DNA from 2 places in the Franconibacter daqui genome. Region 2 is predicted to be linked to the other one. Evidence: predicted binding sites of a transcription regulator. Region 2 holds the regulator's gene; the other holds the start of a gene.
What was found. Region 2 encodes Fur, which represses iron uptake genes when iron is present. Its sites were predicted from a motif close to ATAATAATGAGAACNACTATCAA; they were not measured.

Region 1 (3,390 bases), on a different contig from region 2:
CAGCAGCGCGCTCGCCAGCAGACCCAGCAGCATCAGCGGCGCGGCGGGGAACGTTTTGCTCCATGTGATGCCGTTAAGCGACCCGGCGTTCCACAGGCCTGCGGACAACGCCGTCTCAAGCGAGGCCTGCAATAAAAGCCAGGTATTGAACGCCACCAGCATGGCGCGCAGGCCGATGCCGATGATAATCAGCCGGAAGGTGTCGATGCCGTTTCGCCAGGCAAGCGCCCAGACGGCAAGCGAGGTAAGGATGCCGCCCGCCATCGCCGCCGCGGCGATGGCCGTCTGATGTTGACCAAACAGCACCATCGCCACCAGCACGCCGCTCCAGGCGCCGGTATTAAAACCCATCACATCCGGGCTGCCTAAGGGGTTACGCATTAAAGACTGAAAAATCGCGCCGCTGACGCCAAGCGCCGCGCCGAGCAGCAGCGCCATCGTCACTCGGGGCAAACGCCACTCCATGACAATGAGGGATACGTTACGTGGGGCATCGCCCCGTAGCGCATCCGCGACCTGAGCGATGCTCAGCGAAACGGCGCCCTGGCCCAGCGCCCATACGGCAAACGCGGCGCTGAGCAGCAAAAACAGGCCGCTGACCAGCCATAAGCGAGGAGAAGCCTTCATAACGACACCCCGCCGCGACGGCGGCGCACCAGATAAATCAGCACCGGCGCGCCGATAAACGCGCTCACCACCGAAACGCGCATTTCACCCGGCACGATCAGCCGGCCAATCATATCGGCCAGCAGCAGCAGGGCGGGGGTGGCGAGCAGCGTAACCGGCAATGACCAGCGGTGATCCGGCCCCACCAGCCAGCGCGCCATGTGCGGCATCATCAAACCGATAAAGGCGATGGGACCGACGGCCGCCGTCGCGCTGGCGCACAGCACCGTTATCACCAGCAGGCCAAGCAGCTGTGTGCGCACCACCCGGCTGCCGAGCGCGGTCGCCGTATCGCTGCCCATGCTCAGGCTGTTTAGCGCGCGGCTTAATCCCAGCGCCAGCGCCATGCCCGACAGCACCGGCAGAACGATGATTTTGAGGGTAGAAAGCGTGCGAATGTCGAGCGAACCCGCCTGCCAGAAGCGCAGCCTGTCGTAAACCACCGGGTTGAGCAGCGAGACGCCGCTGGTAAAGCCTTCCAGCACGGCGGTAAGCGCGACGCCAGCCAGCGTCAGACGCACCGGGCTGAGCTGACCGCCGCCTGCGCTGCCGGTAAAGGCGACGATAAGCGAGGCGCACAGCGCGCCGGCGAAGGCAAAACCCAGCAGGGAAAGCGAAGAGGAGGCGCCCCACAGGGCGGCGCCGATGACGATAGCGAAACTCGCTCCGGCGTTGACGCCAAGCAGGCCCGGGTCCGCCAGCGGGTTGCGAGTGAGGGTTTGCATCAGCGCGCCCGCCACGCCCAGCGCGCCGCCCGCGAGCAGGCCCGCCAGCGTTCGCGGCAGCCGCGCATCAAGCACAATGGTGCAGTCCGCGCTCCGGCACTGACCGCTCAGGGCGTCCAGCACCACCGACAACGGTATGGACTTAGCGCCCACCAACAAACTTAACGCCGCGATAAGCAGCAAAAAAAGAAAAAGGCCCAGCAGGGAGAAAGCCCGTGCTGAAAACCGTGAGGCCGACATAACGCACATCCCATAACGATAATGATAGTTATTATCACTCTTATCGGGCTATGTTAGCATGGGCGTCCCGTTAATCGGTAAGGAAAATTCGCTCTCAAGGCCCTGTAATGAACCGACATTCGCTGTTGCTCAACCTGAGTTTATTGAAAACCCATCCGGCTTACCGCGCTGTCTTCCTGGCGCGTTTTATTTCCATCCTCGCGCTGGGGCTGCTCGGCGTGGCGGTGCCGGTGCAGATCCAGACGCTCACCGGCTCCCCTTTTCAGGTGGGGCTTTCGGTCACGCTCACCGGCGGGGCGATGTTTATCGGCCTGATGACCGGCGGCGTGCTGGCGGACCGCCATGAGCGCAAAAAACTGATTCTGCTGGCGCGCTCCACCTGCGGCGTGGGGTTTATCGGGCTGTGGATTAACGCCATGCTGCCTGAGCCTTCGCTTGTCGTCATTTACCTGCTTGGCCTGTGGGACGGCTTTTTCGGCGCGATTGGCGTCACGGCGCTGCTGGCCGCCACGCCCGCAATTGTCGGGCGAGAAAATTTGATGCAGGCGGGGGCGATTACCATGCTGACGGTGCGTCTGGGGTCGGTTATTTCGCCGCTTATCGGCGGCCTGCTGCTGGCCTCTGGCGGCGTAACATGGAATTACGCGCTGGCGGCGCTCGGCACCTTCATCACGCTGCTGCCGCTGCTTACGCTACCAAAACTGCCTGCGCCGCAGATGCAGCGCGAGCATCCGCTAAAGGCGCTGGCGAGCGCGTTTCGCTTTCTGCTGGCAAGCCCGGTGGTGGGCGGCGTGGCGCTTATCGGCGCCCTGCTCACGATGGCGAGCGCGGTGCGCGTGCTTTATCCGGCGCTGGCTAACCACTGGCAGATGGCGAGCGGCGAAATCGGCGCGCTTTACGCCGCCGTACCGCTGGGGGCGGCGGCAGGCGCTCTCACCAGCGGTCGGCTGGCGCACTCCACGCAGCCGGGGCGCGTTATGCTCTTCACTTCCGTGCTGGCGTTCGTCGCGGTAGGCATTTTCAGCCTGATGCCGTTCTGGGGCTTAGGGGTTGTCTGCCTCGCGCTGTTCGGCTACCTGAGCGGCATCAGCTCGCTGGTTCAGTACACGCTGATTCAGACGCAGACGCCGGACCACATGCTCGGGCGTATTAATGGGCTGTGGACCGCGCAGAACGTAACGGGCGATGCGATTGGCGCGGCGCTGCTGGGCGGCATGGGCGTTGCGCTCTCGCCGGTCAGCTCGGCGAGCGTCAGTGGAATGGCGCTGGCGGTTGCAGGCGTTGCGCTTACGCTGCTGTTAAGCGAGCTTCGCCGCCTGCGGCAGCCGCCGCCGCAATTGGTGAAGCCATAAGAGAAGGGGCCGTGCGGCCCCTTTTTTACGCTTTAAATAACGTCGCCAGCCGTTCGAGTATCAGGCTCGCGCTGTAATAATCCAGGCGGAAGGTCTCTGGCCCCAGCGCATAAACGCGCTGGTTTTGCACCGCGGGCAGATGAGAGAGCAGGGCGTTGCCGGTAAGCGCCTGAGCGTCTTTTTCATCGCTGGCGAAGAGAAAGAGCGATTCGCCGTTCAGCCCCGCAGCCAGGTTTTCACCCCCCAACTGTACGATGTCATGGCGCTTGCCCATGCTGCTAAGCGCAGGCAGCAACGGCGGCGTCGCGAGGGTAAAGCCCAACTGCTGCAACAGCTGCCCCTGAGCGGACATCGGCGTAAAGAGGTTCGCCCCATGCGCGGCGGCGTTGTAGACCAGCGCGCTCACG
Region 2 (3,390 bases):
AGCGGGCATCCAGTATCGTTTGCCGGTGCCGGGCGCCAGAGTGGAAAAAGGCATACTGGAAATAAACACCAGCCTGCCGGGGCTGGCGGCAGAATACTCTACGGATAACGGTAAAAACTGGCTACGCTATGACAATAAGGCGCGACCACAGGTTGAGGGCGAAGTACTGATTCGCGCGGTAAGCCCGGATGGTCAACGCTACAGCCGTGTCGATAGCGTTAAATAGTCCCGTAAAAAAAAGCCCGCCTGATGGCGGGCTTTTTTTATCTTTCAGCAAAAGCTTACAGGCTTTCTGGCAGCGTACGCAGCGCGGTTAATTTTCCTTTACTTATTTCTACATAATTATCATGCCGCAACTGCGACAACGTTTTCATCACCATGCTGCGAGAAAGATTGGTTCGCTTAACGATATAATCGGCAACGTTAATCTTATTTCGCATAAATTCATCCATGGCGGCAAGCGTGACCAGATTACCTTTAATCATGAGGTAGCTATTATGCCCAAGCAATAATTCTTCGCGATGGCAGAGTAAGTCGATGTTCCAGGCCAGTACCTTATATAACTGTGGTTGGCACTGATGATTCTCTATTTCACTCAGAAATTTATCAAAAGGAATGAGCTGATAGTGGCACTCAGCATCGGCCTGAATTCTGAAATAATTTTTATTATTAAGATTACGCGCAACGCCCAGAATAGACGGGGCGCTACATTTTTCAATCAGTAATCTGTCACTTTTACGCAATACGGAAAAAAGGCCGCCGCGAATAATGCAAACAAAGCCTTCACGCGTTGGAATAGACGTATTTTTTTCTGCGCGATACCAGTTGCCATAACCATTAAAGATATCGGACAGGCGATAAATTTCGGCAAGGGGTTTCTGAGGTATTACCATAACGGCGACCTTTGTATAAGTATATTATTGGAATAAATAACGAGGGGCTATTCTAATAGAGTTGATTTTTTTACTGCAAGACAGGCCAATGACGTTGTAAGCCTGAATGGGGCGCTTGAGGGGGGTAACTGATTGAATGGTAAAATAATTTACTTTTTCTGAAAATAAAAAGTAAGAAAAAGATAAGATAAAATAAGTTCTTGACCAGTATATTAAAATAGCAAGCATCAAAAAAATGGATTATTAGCGTCGCGCCTGCCTGATAAAGGTGTAAAAAAAGCCGACATACTATGTCGGCTTATTAACAAAAAGCAAAAACGGAACGCTATTTTCGCTTACTTTGTGTCGTGCGCGTGCTCGTTTTCGCGGCAGTCGCCATCGGCACAGTGGCCATAGAGATAGAGGCTATGGTTAGTCAAACGAATGCCATGGCGAGAAGCGATTTCACGCTGACGCGCTTCGATAGAGTCGTCGCTAAACTCGATAACTTTGCCGCAGTCGAGGCAGATCAGGTGGTCATGATGATGCTGTTGAGTCAGTTCGAAAACGGATTTGCCGCCTTCAAAGTTATGACGCGTAACGATACCCGCGTCGTCAAACTGATTCAGCACACGGTAAACGGTCGCGAGACCAATCTCTTCGCCCATGTCAATGAGGCGCTTGTATAAGTCTTCCGCACTGACATGATGGTTTACTGGCTCCTGCAACACTTCAAGGATTTTCAGTCGAGGAAGCGTGACTTTCAGGCCAGCCTTCTTTAATGCGGTGTTATTGTCAGTCATGCGGAATCTGTCCTGTTGCTAAACGGTGTGCTCCGGAGAGCTTAAGATCGGATGCGCTGAAGATGAATGCGACTCATTATAGAACTGACAGGACCAAATGAAAACCGCAAGCGTCCAGCAATAGTGCTTTTCAAAACGTGGCGAGCGCGGCGCTTGCCGTCTCGTTACCCGATAATCCAGAAGGGTATTGTACAGATATGCGGATGAAAGTTAAAAATTTGTAGCAATCATTTTTATCGCTTTTATCTATCAATGAAGCTAAAACGGCGATAAAAAATACATTTATCGCCGTTTCACGATTAGGCGTTAATGATTTCCTGCAGATGCAGCTCTTCAGAAACTTGCTTAACCCATTTTTCGACGCGTTCAGCGGTCAGTTCCGGCTGACGATCTTCATCAATGGCAAGGCCAACGAAGTGATCGTCATCGGCAAGACCTTTAGAGGCTTCAAAGTGATAACCTTCCGTCGGCCAGTGACCCACAATAGTGGCGCCGCGCGGTTCAATAATGTCGCGAATGGTGCCGAGCGCGTCGCAGAAGTATTCCGCGTAGTCTTCCTGATCGCCGCAGCCGAAGAGCGCGACCAGCTTGCCATTGAAGTCAATCTCTTCAAGGGTCGGGAAGAAATCATCCCAGTCGCACTGCGCTTCGCCGTAGTACCAGGTCGGGATGCCAAGCAGCAGGATATCGAAACCTTCCAGATCTTCTTTGCTGCTCTTGGCAATATCGTGCACTTCAGCAACGTCTTTCCCGAGCTGTTTCTGAATAACTTTTGCGATATTTTCGGTGTTGCCGGTGTCGCTGCCGAAAAAAATGCCTACGATTGCCATGAGAAAAATAACCTCTTGAATCCTAATGATATGGTAGTGGCGAAATGCCCACAGATAGGGCAATAATAGCAGAACAGAGAAGAGGGCGGAAACAGCTATCACGGTGGGGTGCACACTCTGACACATTTCCATACAAGAAAAAGGGTTTTAAGGCCTTAGCTATTCAGCGCCTTGAGCTGCGCCAACAAAATTTCTTCAATCAATTCGCTGCGACTCATGTTGCGCGCCTGCGCCAGCTGCGTCAGGGCGTCAACCGCTTCCGCGTTAAGTTTTAACTCTACACGTTTAAGCCCGCGAACTTTGTCGCGCTTGAGCTGGTTCCGTTTGTTGATGCGCAACTGTTCGTCACGCGACAGCGGATTGGTTTTCGGGCGACCCGGGCGACGCTCGTCCGCGAACAGATCTAATGTCGTACGGTCCGTTTGTTCTTTGGCCATGATTTGACTACTGACAGGGGAAACAGGCTGCCGGAGCGGATGCCCGGGTGTCATTCAGCGCGCCATCATACATCAGGGAACGAGGCGCGCCAACGCGTTAGCGGCATGTTAGCGCCAGTCGCCTTGTTTTTAATCAGTTTCCAGGAAGCGACGAATGGCGCGCAATACGGCTTCGGGCTTTTCGGCATGCACCCAGTGCCCGGCGCCGGCAATGACATGCGCTCGCGCCGCAGGGAACTGCTTAAGCAAGGCCTCGCGGTGATTTTCCTGTACGTAAGGCGAAGCGCCGCCAGCGATAAACAGCGAAGGACCATGCCAGGCGGGCACCTCCTGCCAGCCAACAATGTGCTCATACTGCTCCCAGAGCGTCGGCACATTGAAACGCCATTCACCGTCGGCGAAGGATTTCAGCAGAAACTGAACGACGCCTTCTTCAGAGAGGTGCTCG

Region 1: the regulator Fur is predicted to act here: its motif matches at 1,653-1,675, upstream of fepD (Fe(3+)-siderophore ABC transporter permease).

What each region holds. Positions count from the first base shown of each region.
Region 1 is NZ_BMKJ01000005.1:141,171-144,560, forward strand. It holds gene fepG (iron-enterobactin ABC transporter permease) at 1-627, opposite strand, end outside; gene fepD (Fe(3+)-siderophore ABC transporter permease) at 624-1,631, opposite strand; gene entS (enterobactin transporter EntS) at 1,739-2,983, shown strand; gene fepB (Fe2+-enterobactin ABC transporter substrate-binding protein) at 3,009-3,390, opposite strand, start outside.
Region 2 is NZ_BMKJ01000001.1:466,918-470,307, forward strand. It holds gene IEX01_RS02215 (beta-N-acetylhexosaminidase) at 1-226, shown strand, start outside; gene IEX01_RS02220 (helix-turn-helix domain-containing protein) at 282-893, opposite strand; gene fur (ferric iron uptake transcriptional regulator) at 1,229-1,675, opposite strand; gene fldA (flavodoxin FldA) at 1,975-2,505, opposite strand; gene ybfE (LexA regulated protein) at 2,661-2,942, opposite strand; gene ybfF (esterase) at 3,072-3,390, opposite strand, start outside.